DNA from 2 places in the Arthrobacter vasquezii genome. Region 1 is predicted to be linked to the other one. Evidence: riboswitches for the same ligand, from Rfam matches in the RefSeq annotation. Region 1 holds a riboswitch; the other holds the start of a gene.

Region 1 (8,353 bases):
GGCCTACCTCGACGTGCCGTCCACAGCCGACGTTGATCCGGCTGGAACCATCAACCGGTGGCACTACCTGGACAACCTGGCCTCCATAACCGGTGATCTCCGCGGCACGCTGCTCTGTGTCCACGGCAATCCCACCTGGTCCTACCTCTGGCGCAGCTTGCTGCCTGCGGGTGCCGAGCACGGTTGGCGGGTCATCGCCGTTGACCAACTCGAGATGGGCTATTCCGAACGGACCGGACGCACCCGGCGTCTCGCCGACCGCGTACGCGACCTCGAGGATTTCGTCTCCGCGGTCGGGCTCAGCGGACCTCTAGTGACAGTCGGACACGACTGGGGCGGCGTCGTCAGCCTTGGCTTCGCCGACCGCAATCGCGCGAACCTCACCGCCGTCGTCCTGACCAATACGGCAATCCACCAGGACCCGGGCTCCCCCATTCCCGCGCCGCTGCGCCTCGCTCTCAGCGGCGCCGTGCACCGGGTGGGAACGTCGACAACAACCGCTTTCCTCGATACAACGCTTGCGCTGGCCCGCCCGCGTCTCAGCCGGGATGTACGGGCGGCTTACCGCCTGCCTTACCGGACAGCCGCCCGACGCCGAGGCATCGAACAGTTCGTCGCTGACATTCCCGTTGGTCCCGGGCACCCAAGCCACGCGGAGTTGAGCCGGATTGCCGACTCCATCCGTACACTCGACGTGCCCGTGTTTTTGCTGTGGGGCCCGGCAGATCCGATTTTTTCGGACACCTATCTCGATGACCTGGCGGAACGCCTTCCGCAGGCTGATATCCACCGCTTCGAGGGCGCAAGCCATCTGGTCGCTGAAGACCGTGACATCGCCTCGCCAATCTTTGATTGGCTTGACCACCGCACCGAGAACGACGACGACGGCCGTCCCGCCCGTCCCTCCGCAGCGTTCACCCCGCTCTGGCAGCAGATCCACGAGCGGAGCAGCGGTCCTGCCGCTGACATGCTGGCGGTGGCAGATATGGGAAGCGACGGTGCGGTGGCCGATTCGCTGTCATGGAAGGAACTGGAGGACAGGGTCAGCCGCCTCGCCGCCGGCCTCAGCCGGATCGGAGTCACGGCGGGAAGCAGGGTCAGCCTGATGGTTCCCCCGGGCATTGAGCTGACCACGTTGATTTATGCCTGCCTGAGATTGGGCGCTGTGATCGTGGTCGCGGACGCCGGGCTGGGGGTCAAGGGGCTCAGCCGCGCCGTTCGCGGCACTGTGCCGGACTTCCTCATCGGCATTGAACGCGCGCTCGTCGCCGGGAGGCTGTTCGGGTGGCCGGGCACCCGCGTCAGCGTCGGAGCAGCGCCACGGGCTCGGCTCCTCGGTGTGCGTCACCGCCTCGAAGACCTCCTCGCTGGGCACTCGAGCTATGCGGGCGAGGATCCCGCCCCCGATTCCGACGCGGCGATCCTGTTCACCTCCGGATCGACAGGACCGGCGAAGGGTGTTGTGTACACACACCGCCAGCTGTCGGCGATGCGGGACACTCTCTCCGCAACTCTCAACCTTGCGCCGGGCAGCGCTCTCGTTGCTGGTTTTGCGCCCTTCGCCCTGCTTGGCCCCGCACTGGGAGCGGCTTCGGTTACACCCGATATGGACGTCACCGCTCCGCGGACGCTGACTGCACGGGCGCTGGCCGATGCCGCCGCGGCCATCGACGCCACCACGGTTTTCGCTTCCCCCGCTGCCCTGCGCAACGTCCTGGCCACAGCCTCGGGCATTGCGCCCGGCCGCAAGGATGCCTTGCAACGCGTCAGCGTGCTGCTCTCTGCAGGAGCCCCGATCCCCGTGAATCTCCTGGAGCAATTGCAGCCATTGGTACCCGGTGCCGCACTGCACACGCCCTACGGCATGACGGAGGCGCTGCCCGTCACCGACATACAGCTCGAGGACATTCGCGAAGCCCTGGACAGTTCTGTAACAGGAGCCGGGAACGGCGTCTGTGTTGGAAGAGCGGTACCGGGCGCGGAAATCACTATCAGTGCGCTTGACCCCAAGGGCACTGCCACCGCTGTGCCCTCAGCTCTGCCAGGCGTTACGGGTGAGATCCTCGTGCGTGCTCCGCACGTCAAAGACCGCTATCACCGGTTATGGATCACGGAACAGGCATCATCACGCACCACCGGCTGGCACCGCACCGGGGACGTCGGGCATCTCGACGCGGACGGACGGCTCTGGGTGGAGGGCCGGCTTGCACACGTCATCACGTCCGCAGACGGCGTTTTGACACCCGTGGGCCCCGAGCAGTCGATCGAACAGTTGAAGGAGGTTCGCCAGGCGGCCGTGGTCGGTGTCGGTCCAACGGGCACACAGGCCGTTGTCGCCGTCGTCGTTCCTGTGGAAGCTGCCGATCAGGCGGGCCTGGCTCCTCGCCCTTTGTCGGCTATGGTCCGGGACGTTGTCCGGCCGGGCGGAGTCCATCTCGCTGCAGTCCTCACGCTGTCCGCCCTTCCTACCGATATCCGGCATAACGCAAAAATCGACCGTACCGCAGTAGCCGCGTGGGCCGGCGACGTCCTCCAGGGGCGTGGGAGGAAGAGGCCGTGAAGGTCCTCGTCACCGGTGCCAGCGGGATGCTTGGCGGCGCGGTGGCATCCCTGCTCCTGCGAAACGGCCGCGATGTCAGGACCTTCCAGCGGCGTCCCTCCGGTGTGCCGGGCGCGGAGGACCTAGCAGGTGACCTCGCCGACGGTTCCGCCCTTGCGAACGCTGTCGCGGGGGTCGACGCCGTCATTCACCTCGCGGCAAAGGTGTCTGTCACCGGCAATCCGGATGATTTCTACCGCACCAATGTGCTCGGTACAGCTGGGCTCCTGGCTGCGGCCCGGTCCGCGGGCGTTCAGCACTTCGTGCACGTTTCCTCGCCGTCAGTGGCCCACACCGGAGCGTCGCTGGTTGGCGCGGTTGCCGGGCCGGCTCAGCCGGAGCTCGCCCGCGGATCCTATGCGCGCACCAAGGCGCAGGCGGAGATTCTTGCTCTCGAGGCGAACGACGGCCAGATGCCGGTCGCGGTTCTGCGCCCCCATATTGTCTGGGGACCCGGTGACACCCAGCTGGTAGAGCGGGTACTCACCAGGGCACGCGCGGGCAGGCTGCCGCTGCTTGCCGGTGGAACCGCGCTCGTTGACACAACCTACGTGGACAATGCGGCGTCGGCCATCGTTGCCGCCCTTGACCGGATGGAGTACATCTCCGGATCCCCGTTGGTCATCACGAACGGTGAACCGCGCCCGATCGGTGAGCTCCTCACCCGCATTTGCTCCGCCGGCGGCGTCCGGGAACCCCGGAGATCGATCCCAGGCTGGGTAGGCAGAGCGGCCGGCAGCGTCGTCGAAAGTATCTGGCGCGCTTCCAAGGCCGACAGCGAGCCTCCCATGACCCGCTTCCTCGCGGAGCAGTTGTCAACGGCCCATTGGTTCGACCAGCGGCACACCAGGTCCCTGCTTGGCTGGACTCCGGAGGTGAGCCTGGACGAGGGATTTGCACGCCTCGCCGCGCACTATGGCGATTCAGCGTCGCGCATCAGGCACTGATGCTGAGATAACTGACGGTTTGCGATCGGACCCTCAGCCTGGTCAGCCTGCCACCTGTCGCGTTGGTTCATTAAATGCCGCTGGGAAGGACCTTTACAGGTCCTCCCCAGCGACGAGAGACTAACGCGAAGATTAGACGCGCACGAAGTAGGCGCCCGGCAGATCGCTCAGCGGGTGCTGCATGGTGAGGTTTGCACCATTCATTCCGCTGCTGATGACCTGGCCGCTGCCGGCGTAGACGGCTACGTGTCCGCCCGTGATGACAATGTCGCCCGGTGCAGGTGTGCTTACCGGGGTACCGTAGGCAGCGAACTGTGCCGGTCCGAGATCGCCCGTACCAAGGGCCTTTTCGAGGAGCACGGTGCAATCCTGGATAGCACCGGCTGCGAGCTGGGCCCGAGCCGACGCGAGGATGCCTGCGCCGCTGGCGCTGCCCGAGTTGTCTGCAACCTGGATGTTGCTGGAGGCAAGGCTGATGCCCATGGTGCTGGTCTCGACCGGTGCCGGAGCAACAGCAGCTGCCTGTACCTGCACTGCAGGCGCGGCTGCCGGAGCTGCTACCTGAATCTGCTGTACCGGAGCGGGCGCCGGAGCTGCGGCAGGAGCCGGAGCGGCAGCAGCGCTACCGGAGAGGCTGATGACCTGACCCGGGTAAATGATCGAATCCCAGCCGAGCCCGTTAGCAGCGAACACGGCGTCCAGGCTGACGCCATAGTTCGCTGCGATCGAGCCGAGAGTGTCCCCGGACTGCACAGTGTGGGTAGGAGCATTGACGGCCGGAGCCGGCGCCACGGGAGCCGGAGCAACCGGAGCTGCCGGGGCCACAGGAGCGGCTGCAGCCTGGACGTTGGCCTCAACTGACGGTGCTGGGGTGTAAGTGGTGGTGCCCGCGCTTGCTGGCAGGGCCGCACCGAACATGATTCCGGAAGCTGCTACAACAACGGCTGCTGGGCGGCCAACTGTGCCGGCGTGTGAGCTCACTGCCTTGGAAACGACCTGCATGGTGCTGGGCGGGGTTGCACGGTGGCGTGCGATATGACGGTTTTTGGACACGGAAATAGCCTCTCCCAATGCCGGCGGAGTTAGCTGTCGGATTCGGATGGGAGCCACCCGGACTACCGGTCTTGGACCGGTACGTCTTCACCCCTAGGACTTCTGAAGAAGCCCGCTATCTGGTTCCCCCGCTCCTGCCGCAGTGTGTAGCGAACGGACCTTCCGACGGCGGCAGGATTAGGCAATCCACCAGAAGGAAGCCGGGCTTTTGAGCCCGGCGTGTCCATAACGTTACATTCTTTCGGGCTGGATGTCACATTTCAATCACGAGAAGCGCCGGTTGGGCCCCACCGGATCTAGATTTTGTACTCGTCCTGCGCGCTCTTGGGGCCGTCCTGATCGCCATTGCGGTGCATGGCTGACTGTGCCTTTTTCAGGGCCTGCTCTGCCTGCGCCTGAACCTCCGGAGCCTTCGTTTTTACCGTCTCCGATGCCTGGGAAACCTTGTCCTGAACCTTCGGGTTGTTCCAGAGCTCGTTGGCCTTCACTTTGATCTGCTCATAGCTTGCACGACCGGCCCGGGCGCCCAGAACGTAGCCTGCTGCCATACCTGCTGCAAAAACCAACTTGTTCTTCATCGCGATACTCCTGACGTGTCGGGTGCTGAGATACTGAGATATCGAATCTAGTCAGCTTACTTACTTTTGTCACGTCGGAGCCCCTCACCAGCGTCCGTTACGCGGCCGTGGCTGGCATCTGGGGCAGGTGTATGAGGACCGGTTCATGAAGGTGTCGCGCCGGATCAGGGAATCCAAACCATTCTCGAAGCATCGCCGACAGGGCTCCCGCTCCCGCCCGTAGGCGTTCAGCGCGCGTTCAAAGTACCCGGACGCGCCGTTCACGTTTACGTAAAGCGAATCGAAGCTGGTGCCGCCTGCCTCGAGCGCCCGGATCATGACGTCCCTACACGACTCGACCAGTCGCGAGGCTTCTGCACGCCGAAGGGTGTCAGTGGGGCGGGCGTAGTGCAGCTTCGCTGCCCACAATGATTCGTCGGCATAGATGTTTCCGATTCCCGAGACGAGCGTCTGCTCGAGCAAGGCGCGCTTGAGCCCCGTGCGGCGGGAATGCAGCTTGCGGTAGAAATCCTCGAAGGAGAATGCAGGGTCCAGCGGGTCGCGTGCGATGTGCGTCGCTTCAACCGGCACCAGGGGAACGAGGTTCTCCCCCAGTCCGCCGGGAAGACCATCAGCTGTTGCCACCATGCTCGTGACAAAAAGCCCGCCGAAGATCCGCTGGTCCACGAAACGAAGCTCCTCCGGCGCCGGCTGAGGCCCAGCAGCCGGAGACAGCCGAAGGCGAACCTTCAGGTGCTTCTCGTCCGGCTGGGTGCGGTCCTCGACCAGCAACTGGCCGCTCATTCCAAGATGCGCCATGAGCGCAACTGGCGGCCTGCCGTCCGGGAGTTCCTTTGAGGACGCCAGGTTCGGTGACGGCGCAGGCCGGGAGCCGCCGTCGTCATCGGTGAGGGTAAGGGGCAGCCAGAGGAACTTGCCCCGACGCACGGCATCGCTGACGCGGGCTCCGATGAGGTTTCCAATGAAATCCTCGGCGCCTAGGGCATGGCGGCGGATTGAACGGGGGTCCAGGACGTCGACCGCCTCGATGCGGCGCCCGCGAACCCAGCGCGCGAGACCCCTGCGCACTACCTCCACCTCGGGAAGCTCAGGCATAACGAGGTGCAAAGATCACGTGGAGTGGCGGAGCTGTGCGTCCGCGTGTGCGAGAGGCAGTTGGTTCACCTCAGGCTGAAGGAGCTTCCACGAGGCAGAGGCAGCCTCTTGCTCGGCCTCCTTCTTGGAGCGCCCGGAACCCGAACCGTAGGTCGCTCCGCCGATCACCAGGACGGCCTCGAACCGGCGGTCATGGTCAGGCCCGAAGCCCGTCACCTTGTAGTCGATAACCCCCATGCGCTGTGCCGCGGCGATTTCCTGGATGCTGGTCTTCCAGTCCGTTCCGGCGCCAAGGGCTGCGGCGTCCCGGAGCACCGGACCGATGATGCGCATGACGAGGCACCGTGCGGTCTCCATACCGTTGCTGAGATAGGTGGCGCCGATGATGGCTTCCATGGTGTCAGCAAGAATTGAGGATTTGTCCCAGCCGTTGGTGAGCTTCTCTCCCTGTCCCAGGAGGATGTGCTGCCCGAGATCGAGGCCGCGGGCAATCTTCGCGAGGGCGCGGGTACTCACCACCGCCGAACGCCTCTTGGCGAGTTCACCCTCTGAAAGATCAGGATTGTCCCTGTAGAGAGCGTCCGTGACCGAAAGCCCGAGGACGGAGTCGCCGAGGAATTCGAGGCGTTCGTTGGTAGGGATTCCGCCCTGTTCATACGCATAGGACCGATGTGTCAGGGCAAGACGAAGCGTCTCGGCGTCAATAGTGACACCGAGACGCTTCAAAAGATCTTCTGAACTCTCCACGCGGCGACGCTTTCGCGATCGAAGCCTCAAGCACCGTAAACCGGTGCTCTTGGCATTTAGACGTCGGCTACCTTGCGGCCCTTGTACTCAAGGAACAACTCAGTGCCGGCGGAATCGGTGACAACCTTGGCCTGGTGGGCAAGGCTGTAAGTGACGCGACCGTTCTCCACCGTCTTCACCAGCTTGGGAGCAACAGCCTTCCACTGGGACCGGCGTGCACGCGTATTCGAGCGGGACATTTTCCGCTTGGGAACAGCCACGACTAACTCTCTTCTCTCTTGTCTGACTCTGTCTTAACTTCTGGTTCCGCTGCCTCAGGGCCGGCGGCCGCACCGGCCAACCCTGTCAGAGCAGCCCAGCGGGGGTCAAGGACCTCGTGCCGGTGTCCGGGGTCATCTTCCAGGCGAGCACCACATTCAGCGCACAAACCCTGGCAGTCCTCCCGGCATACCGGTTGGAACGGCAGCGATGTCACTACTGCGTCCCGCAGCACCGGTTCGAGATTGACTGTGTCATTCTCGACCTGACGCTGCAGGTCCTCCTCTTCATCCTCCGCCATCTCAGGGGCGTCGTAGTAGAAGAGTTCCTGCACATCGACACTGGTGCCGTAGCTGAGCGGGTCCAGGCACCTACCGCATTCGCCGGATACTTCGACGTCAACGGTTCCCGATACCAGGATCCCCTCGTGCACAGCCTCGAACCTCAGGTCCAGCTCCATGCTGGAGCCTTCCTGAACGCCGATGAGCGCCACACCAAAATCTTTCGGCGCGGGCACATGTTCTTCGACTGTCCGCATGCTCCCCGGGCTGCGCCCAAGATCCCTGACGTTGAAGACCAGGGGCGAACTGAGATCGCTTTTGATGAAAACTCCTGTAGAACATGTGACCGACGAACCATCTTAGCCCGAAACAAAGCCCCGCCCCAAACCCATTCCGCCATGGTCTCGACCCGGAAGGAGAAATCTGTGCAGATATAGCTTATCTGGACGCAGATACAACGATAGATTGGATGCCGTGACTCAAATACGCATCCGTGACGCCGCGCAGTTTCTGGGCGTCAGTACCGATACCGTGCGCCGCTGGATCGACGATGGAATCCTGGGCGCTAAGCGCTCATCGGGTGTCCTCTCTGTCGACGGACTGGAGCTCGCACGCCTGGCACGCGATCGCGCTGTCCTTCCCGCAGACCCGCACGGTGTTGCAACGTCCGCCCGCAACCGCTTTGTGGGGCTGGTGACAGAGGTAACCAGCGACAGAGTGATGTCGCAGGTCGAGCTCCAGTGCGGACCGCTCCGGGTTGTTTCCCTGATGAGCAGCGAAGCGGTACGCGAGCTT
Region 2 (8,353 bases), on a different contig from region 1:
GGCGGAGGACTCAGCCCAACTGTAGATGCGGCTGGCGGAATCGGCGGTTCGCGCTGCAGCGAATTCCAGCCCGCCGTTGCTGTTGAGCCACTCGATCTGAGCATTGAGTGTCACAAGCGTGGACAGTGCCGGTGTGTTGTAGGTCTGATTCAGGCGTGAGTTGTCGATCGCCGTCTGAAGGTCGAGGAAGTCCGGGATCCAGCGCTTCGAAGCCTTGATCGCCGCTGCCCTTTCGAGTGCAGCGGGGGAAAAGAGGCCAAGCCAGAGTCCGCCGTCGGACGCGAAGTTCTTCTGCGGAGCAAAGTAGTACACGTCAGCCTCTGAGACGTCCACCGACAACCCGCCGGCAGCGGAGGTTGCATCGATGCAGATGAGCGCGCCGTGATCCGCGCCCGCCACCCGCTCGACCGGCGCCGCCACACCGGTTGAGGTTTCGTTCTGCGGCCAGGCATAGAAGTCGATGCCCGGCTCCGCGACGGGCACCGGCCGGGAGCCGGGGTCAGAGGTGATGACCGTTGACTCGCCCAGGAATGGTGCCTTGGACGTCGCCGCTGCGAACTTGGATCCGAACTCACCAAAGGAGAGATGCTGCGCACGCGCTTCAACGAGACCGAAGGAGGCGACATCCCAAAAAGCAGTGGACCCTCCAACACCGAGAATCACTTCGTAGCCTTCCGGGGCGCCGAAGAAGTCCATCAAACCGGCCCGGACCGAACCCACCAGATTCTTGACCGGTGCCTGCCGATGTGAGGTTCCAAGCAGGGCCGTTCCTGCCCGGTTCAGCGCTTCCAGCTGCTCGGGGCGCGTTCTGGAGGGACCCGCACCGAACCGGCCATCCTGCGGCAGCAGCTCGGCGGGGATGCGGATGTCGGCGGGATCGCTCATGGTTACTCCAGGGAGGTTGCTTGCGATGGGGTCGCAGACCATTCTGCCCCAGCACGCTCAGCGCAGATGCATTGTGACCGGCTTCGGATGCGCCCGGATCAGCGGGGCGGGTGACGCTGTGTAAATGGGTTAACCTTGTGGGGCGTAGGGATGACGACGGCGGCCCATCTGTTGGGCACTGCAGGCAGCCGCTGCATCAACGCTCAAACCGCACCAGTGCCAAGGAGCTGAACCCCGCAAATGACGGACCTCATCGACACCACCGAGATGTATCTGCGGACAATCCTTGAACTTGAGGAAGAAAACATCGTTGCGCTGCGCGCCCGGATCGCCGAGCGCCTTCGTCACTCAGGCCCTACGGTCTCGCAGACTGTCGGTCGGATGGAACGTGACGGACTCGTAGTGGTGACCGGCGACCGTCACCTTGAACTGACCGAGCTCGGGCGCCGGCGGGCCACCGAGGTGATGCGCAAGCATCGGCTGGCGGAACGACTGCTCTCCGATGTCATCGGCCTGGACTGGGCCTACGTCCACGATGAGGCGTGCAGGTGGGAACACGTGATGAGCGAGCGGGTTGAGCGGCGCCTGTATGAGCTGCTGGGCCAGCCGACCGAATCACCCTACGGCAATCCCATCCCTGGCCTTGAGGCCCTGGGCGGTACCCCGTCGGAAGCGTTCACCTTGGGCGTGCGCACGCTTACGGACACGATGGCAAACTACACTGCGGGTTCGATTGTGACCCTTGTCCGGCTGGCCGAACCCATTCAGGTGGATCCCGAACTGCTGACCCAACTGGACGAAGGCGGTCTGCGTCCCGGAGCGCAGATGACCCTACAGGCAGTGGGAGACTACGTGTCCGTTCGGGTGCCCGGCGTGGAGGGTGCGCTGGAGTTGCCGCCGGAAGTTGCTTCGCATGTTTTTGTGGCGGTTCAGCCGCAGTTCTGAGGCGCCGGACCGGAAGGCTCTGGATTCCCGAAGGATATCCACAGCATGGTTACGAAATGATTACTTTCCGGCGCTCACGGCTATAGTTGGTTCCTGGCGCTGATACTCCAGCGTTACCTGGTTCGCCTGCCTAACCCTGTCAGCGAACGCAGTGTTACACAGATGGACAGGGGCGGAGGACCCACAACCGGTCATGGCATGCCATGGCCTTGGGGTGAAGTTCGGATGCTGCCACACCGCAGGGATCTGAACCGAGTCTTCTCATACTCGAATCCGACAGCTAACTTCGCAGGCAAAAAATGAGAAAGGGTCTCCTTGTCGAACACTGCTTCGGGGCGCCGCCGTGCGAGCACCCCGGTCGCTGAAGCGCGGCCACGCGATGCGCATAGGCGGGAACGAGCTGAGCGCTTGGCACGTCAGGCTGCGGACAACGCAGCAGCGCCGTCCAGCCCGGTGTGCACTGAAATCAACGCTTTCCCGGCGCCGGTTTCCACCTGCCCGGATAATCCGCTGCCCCGCCGTGAAGCCCGCACCGGAACGGTAGCCCCGGTAGTTTCCTTACGCCCCCGTGATGCCCAACGCACCGAACGACGACGCCGCGCAGCCAGCACTCGCCGCGACGTTTCCTTCGCCGGACTCAGCCAGAAGGTTGCCATTGCGGCCGCTGCCTCTGGCATGGTGCTCACGGTTGCGCTGCCCACCACCGCCGCAGTGGTGCCCGCTGAAGCGCAAACCGTGGCTGCTGCAGCTGAGCAGGAAGAACTGCAGCCAGTGCAGGCTGCCGCCGGTGCGGATGTCTCATTTGACCGCGCGGCACTGCACAGCACCTTCGATCCCGATGCGAAGCTTGCCGAGATCGTTTCCGCATCCGGTGGAGACATCGTGACTGCGGAGGCCAAGGGCTCTCTCTCAGCACCCTTGGACCGTATGGTGATGAGCTCCGCTTTCGGAACCAGGATCAGCCCAATCACCGGTGCAGGGGAACTCCACACCGGACAGGACATGAGCGAAGCCTGCGGGACCTCCGTCTTGGCGGCTGCGGCCGGCACCGTCACGTTTGCAGGCTGGCACGCATACGGGGGCGGCAACCGTGTGGTGATCAAGCATGCCAACGGACTGGAAACCACCTACAACCACCTGTCGGCCATGGACGTGGCGGTGGGCCAGATTGTGGAGCGTGGCGACGCGATAGCACGCGTGGGTTCCACAGGCGCCTCAACCGGATGCCACCTGCATTTTGAGGTCCTTGTCGACGGCAAAAACGTCGATCCGCTCGGCTGGCTCTGAGTCATTTTCCGCGCCGGTTGGCCGCGTCGTAATCATGAACACACCGTTCCGTGACCGGAATGTGACATAGCCAGAGAACTGATGTACCGTCTAACTCGTGCCGAATCGCAGGGGGTTCGGCGCACTCGTGCAGATCGCCTAGCTCTGCCACTGTACGAGTTCCGTTCGCAACAATCGCATGGCAGGGGCGGGGGAACCAATTGTGGGCTTCTTCTTGAAGTCCTTGGGGTTAAGTCGCTGGATCTGAGACGATCCGCGGCCGGGTGACTCCCATCCGAATCCGACAGCTCACCTCGCAGGCGTAGGGAGAGGCAATTCAACGTGTCAAATAGCTCTGCGCTGGGGCGCCATCGTGCGGTTCCGGCTCATACAAATTCGCTCGCAGCCATTTCCAGGGCTGTGTCTTCGAACGCAGGTTCCGTAGGACGCCAGGCAGCAGTCATCGTCGCTGCTTCCGGACTCGTCCTCACCGCAGGCCTTCCGGCTCATGGCGCTTCTGACGCCCAGCGCTCGGCCCAGGCAGTCAAGACCCTCAGTGCCGTGGTAGCTCAGCCGGTCAGCGTCAGCGCCGCCGCTGACGCAACCGTCACCTTCGAGCGAGCAGCCGTTGAAGCTGTAGCAGCTCCGGTCGTCGAGGCTGTTGAGCCCGCCCCAGCCGTCACAGTGCAGGCTGAAGCAGTAGTTCAGAATGAAGCAGCTGTGGCCGCTCCGGCCCCGGTCGTTGAGCCCGCCGTCGAGGTTGCGGCAGCTCCCCAGGCAGAGGTTGAGGTAAAGGCTCCCGCCGCTGAGGCTCCGGCTCCCGTCGAGGCGCCCACCTCCAGCGGAATCGGCGCAGCGCTCGTAGGCTCGGCCTACTCGCAGATCGGCGTTGCCCAGGATTGCACCGCCATGGTTGAGAAGGCACTGCGCTCAATCGGCAAGTCGGTCGGGGACATCGCGCCGAGCGATTTCTTCGCTTTCGGCTCAGTCGTTTCCACTCCCGCACCCGGTGACCTCGTTGTCTCCGCAGGTCACGTTGCCATCTACGTAGGTAACGGCCAGGTCATCAGCGGTGGCCTGAACGGTATGAATACCGGGCTGCACAGCCTGTCCGATCTCGCTGGCTCTAGCTTCGTCCGCGTTAGCTAAGAACAGATACCTGGAGCACACACATGACCTCTAACACCCGTGCCATAGCGCGCCACCGCGCCGAAGTGCAGCGTTCAGCCCACCTCTCCTCCATTGCCCGCGCAGTCAGTGACAACGCCGGCGGTGTAGGTCGCCAGGCAGCCGTCATCGCGGCGGCTTCGGGCCTCGTTCTGTCCAGCGGAGTCGCGGCCAACGCTGTGGAGCTGCCCGCGGAGCGCAACACCGTCACCACCACGCTTGAGGTTCAGGGCGCCAAGGCCCCGATTCAGGCCCCGGCGGATGCCAAAATCTCCTTCAACAAGGCTGCCGTCAAGGCAGTGGCGGCGCCCACTGTGGCTGCCCCTGTTGTCGAGGCTGTACCTGTTGTGCAGCCGCAGGCCCAGATCATCGAAGCCGCTCCGGTGGCGGAGACAGCTCCAGTCGCAGAAGCAGCACCCGCCGTCGTAGCGGAGGCCGCTGTCGCCATACAGGCAGCGGCTCCTGTTGCTGCACCGGCTGCTGTCGCCGAGAAGCCCGCGCCCGCAGCTCCCCAGGTCTCCTCGGGTGTAGCGGCCACCATTGCTGCCGCTGCGCAGGGTCAGCTCGGAGTAATCCAGGACTGCACCCGCCTCGCCAGCAACGCCCTTGCCGCTGCCGGCATCAACTTCCATGGATGGCCGGCCGGCTACCTCTCCCTCGGCCGCACGGTCAGCGCCGCGGAAGCTATTCCCGGCGACCTCATCTACTACGCTGACGGTGGCATGGGCGCAGCCCACATCGCTGTATACATCGGTGGAGGGCAGGCCGTTCACGGTGGTTTCAATGGCAACCAGACCGTTGTGGCACCTGCAGAACTCGGCTCCGGCGGTGTTTACATCCGCGTTGGCGGCTGATCTCCCTTACCCTCCCTCGACAAAGCCCTCTGCCTATCAGGCGGAGGGCTTTGTCGTGCGTGGCGATTGACGGATCCTCCCGGCAACGGCTTACTCTTGCACTGTCAATCCGAAGTACCTTCGCCGTAGCTTCAGGGACCTCAGGGATTCAATCCTGCGGCTATGGATGGCAAAGAGGAATGTGCATGCGCACTCTCGTTTTGAATGCTGGATACGAACCACTGGCGGTCGTGACCTTCCGCCGGGCGCTCGTGCTTGTTCTTACGGGCAAGGCCAGCGTCGTCGCAGAAGGGGAGGACCCGGTAGTGGGCCCCAACGAAGTGCTGTCGCGGCCATCAGTCATCCTCCTCAACAGGTATGTGAAGATCCCCTACCGTAGCGGCACCGTCGCGACCCGCCGTGGAGTGCTCCGGCGTGACAACCACCTGTGCGCCTACTGCGGCAAGCCTGCCTCGACCATTGATCACGTTGTTCCGCGATCGCGTGGGGGCGAGGACAGTTGGGAGAATCTGGTGGCCTGCTGCCTACGCTGCAACAACGCCAAGGGTGACAAGACACTGGCCTCGCTGGGTTGGTTCCTGCGAATTGTGCCTACGCCGCCCCGGGGGACGTTCTGGCAGATCCGGGAATTGGAAAAACCGCTGCCGCAGTGGAGCGAATTCCTGCCCGCTGACAACGCCGCGTGAGCAATACACGCGACGGCCGGGGCGCCGGTAGCATTGCCGCCGGTGTCGGTGGCGCCAGCGAGTTGATGTACGACGCCGTTGTGCTCACAGGAGGCAGGTCCTCAAGGCTCGGAGGGGTCCCCAAGTCAACCCTGATCGTCGATGGATTCTCCCTTCTGGAACGAACCTGCAGCGCTCTGAATGAAGCCCGGCGGCTTGTCGTTGTTGGCGGACCGGCGCCCGATCTGCCGCCCCGGGCGGAACTGGTACGGGAAGACCCGCCCTTCGGGGGGCCGGCAGCGGCGGTGAGCGCCGCCGTCGTACATCTGATGACCGATCCCGCGCCCTGGGTGCTTGTGCTTGCGTGCGACATGCCGCGGATCAGCGACGCACTGCCTGCACTCATGCGAGGCGCCGCTGAAACGGGCGCCTCGGTTCTGGCTCACGACGGCGGCAGGGACCAACCGCTTGCCGCACTGTACCGCTGGGCTGACCTGGCCACAGTGGAAAAGCAGGAAGTAAGGAATCTGTCTATGCGCGCGCTCCTTGCTAGGGTGACATGGAGTCCAGTCGAAGTTCCCGCGGGCTCAACCACTGACATTGATACGTGGTCCGATGCCCGGCAGTTCGGGGTGGAGGAGCCAGGCGCGGGCAGATAGCGGAAGGTTCACCATGGAGGATCGGGAACGCCTGCTCAGGCAGTGGAGCGAGAAGCTTCTGGAAACGTTTGAACTTGAGGGCCTCGAGGTCGATGTCGATGCCGTTTTGGCGCTGGCCGGTCAGGCGGCGCACTCGGTTGTTCGACCCGCAGCGCCGCTCACCACGTTCATCGCCGGTTATGCAGCCGGAATGGCCGTCGGGATCGGGCAGGCAGACAGCGGAACGGCCATGCGGTCAGCGCTGCGGGCCGCCCATGCGGCGTGCCCGCCCGTCGCCGGGTCGGAAGACCGCCGATGAGCAGTGCAGGGCACGAGTTGAGCTGGCAGGAGGCCCGGCGGCTGGCGTATGAATCGGCATCTCCTAAGCCTGTACAGACCGTGAACCTCGCGGACGCTCTCGGCCAGACCCTTGCTGAACCTGTCGTGGCGCTGCAGCCCATCCCGCACTACGCGTCCTCGGCGATGGACGGTTGGGCGCTCAGCGGTGAGCCGCCGTGGATGCTGATCACACCCGTTCAGGAGGATGAGAGCCCCTGGCACCGGGCACACGAGCACAAGAAGTCCGGCTACGCCACGCTGGAACCCGGTCAGGCCACGTTCATCCTTACAGGCGGCGTGGTGCCCCGAGGGGCTACCGGAATTCTTCGTTCTGAGCACGGAGCCATCCGGGATGGCATGCTCACCCGCAATGACCGTGCCCGCCCCGACGAGCCGCTCGAGAACGAACATATCCGCCCGGCAGGTGAGGAAGCGGCAGAGGGAGCGCAGGCCATAGCTGCCGGTGCGGTGCTCAATCCCGCGCAGATCGCGCTGGCCGCAGTCTGCGGGTATGACACGCTTCCCGTTCTCCGTGCGCCACGGGTGTCCCTGCTGTTGACCGGTGATGAAGTGATCGAGGCAGGGTTGCCCGAGGCGGGCCAGGTTCGCGATACGTTCGGCCCGCAGTTGCCCGGCCTGCTCACCATGCTGGGCGGCCACGTGGATACGGTGGCCCGCGCGCGTGATGATCTGGACGACGTCGTTGCTGCCATCAGCGCCGAGGCCACAGATGAAGTCTCTCTCGCGAGGGCTTCCGGAGACGTCCTGATCAGCACCGGCGGCACCGGTTCCTCGGATGCGGACCACATCCGCCGCGCGCTGGCTGTGCTCGAGGCTGAGCTTCTCATCGACGGCATCGCCATGCGCCCCGGACACCCTACGCTCCTGGCACGGCTGCCGGACGGCCGATTCTTTGTGGGCCTGCCCGGCAACCCGCTCGCCGCGATGATGGCGCTGTTCACGGTGGGAGCACCGCTGTTGGCCGGTCTGCGGGGAGCCGCCTTCCCGGAGTCCCGCTCAGTTCTGGCAGGTGAGGCCTTCAAGCCGCTGGAAGGGCGCACTCGGCTGGTGCCGTACCGCCTGGAGAACGGACGCGCCATGCCCACAGTCCACCACCGTTCGGGCATGCTGCGCGGTCTGGCGGATGCCGACGGCGTCCTCGTTGTACCTGAACATGGTTGTGAGCCGGACGAAAAGGTACCGGCACTCACCCTGCCGTGGTTCAGCTAGCAGCTCCCTCGTTCAGCTGAAACGCGGCAGGGCGGTGCAGGTCAGACGGTAGCCGGCATGTTCTCCCGCGCGTTCTCCTCGCCGGTGCCGCCCGCCGGCCCGTCAGCTGCCGGCTCCAGCCGGATGATGACGCCCTTTGAGACCGGGGTGTTGCTGCCCTTCACGGTGTCGTCCAGCGGAACCAGGACGTTTGCCTCCGGGTAGTACGCCGCAGCACAGCCGCGTGCGGTGGGGTACGCAACCGCCCGGAACTTGCGCAGCGCGCGGTCCTTGCCGTCCAGGTACTCGCCGTGCACGTCCACAAGATCGCCGTCCTTGAAGCCGAGTTCCGCGAGATCCTCGGGATTCACAAAGACCACATGGC

What was found. Region 1 has a riboswitch for cyclic di-AMP ahead of P4U43_RS12880 (C40 family peptidase). Riboswitches for the same ligand answer to the same signal wherever they lie in the genome.
Region 2: linked by a shared signal. The riboswitch ahead of P4U43_RS11945 (NlpC/P60 family protein) and the one ahead of P4U43_RS12880 (C40 family peptidase) in region 1 are both predicted to bind cyclic di-AMP.

Annotation. Positions count from the first base shown of each region.
Region 1 covers NZ_JAROKN010000038.1:17,896-26,248, reverse strand. Annotated here, with positions in the region: gene P4U43_RS12890 (alpha/beta fold hydrolase) at 1-2,560, shown strand, start outside; gene P4U43_RS12885 (NAD-dependent epimerase/dehydratase family protein) at 2,557-3,546, shown strand; gene P4U43_RS12880 (C40 family peptidase) at 3,679-4,599, opposite strand; cyclic di-AMP (ydaO/yuaA leader) riboswitch at 4,604-4,783, opposite strand; gene P4U43_RS12875 (hypothetical protein) at 4,896-5,177, opposite strand; gene mutM (bifunctional DNA-formamidopyrimidine glycosylase/DNA-(apurinic or apyrimidinic site) lyase) at 5,262-6,272, opposite strand; gene rnc (ribonuclease III) at 6,288-7,019, opposite strand; gene rpmF (50S ribosomal protein L32) at 7,076-7,279, opposite strand; gene P4U43_RS12855 (YceD family protein) at 7,282-7,815, opposite strand; gene P4U43_RS12850 (TOBE domain-containing protein) at 8,033-8,353, shown strand, end outside.
Region 2 covers NZ_JAROKN010000033.1:4,461-12,813, forward strand. Annotated here, with positions in the region: gene serC (phosphoserine transaminase) at 1-885, opposite strand, end outside; gene P4U43_RS11935 (metal-dependent transcriptional regulator) at 1,126-1,830, shown strand; cyclic di-AMP (ydaO/yuaA leader) riboswitch at 1,948-2,141, shown strand; gene P4U43_RS11940 (M23 family metallopeptidase) at 2,239-3,117, shown strand; cyclic di-AMP (ydaO/yuaA leader) riboswitch at 3,274-3,433, shown strand; gene P4U43_RS11945 (NlpC/P60 family protein) at 3,517-4,245, shown strand; gene P4U43_RS11950 (NlpC/P60 family protein) at 4,269-5,117, shown strand; gene P4U43_RS11955 (HNH endonuclease) at 5,303-5,803, shown strand; gene mobA (molybdenum cofactor guanylyltransferase) at 5,800-6,441, shown strand; gene P4U43_RS11965 (DUF6457 domain-containing protein) at 6,455-6,739, shown strand; gene P4U43_RS11970 (molybdopterin molybdotransferase MoeA) at 6,736-7,989, shown strand; gene P4U43_RS11975 (FdhF/YdeP family oxidoreductase) at 8,031-8,353, opposite strand, start outside.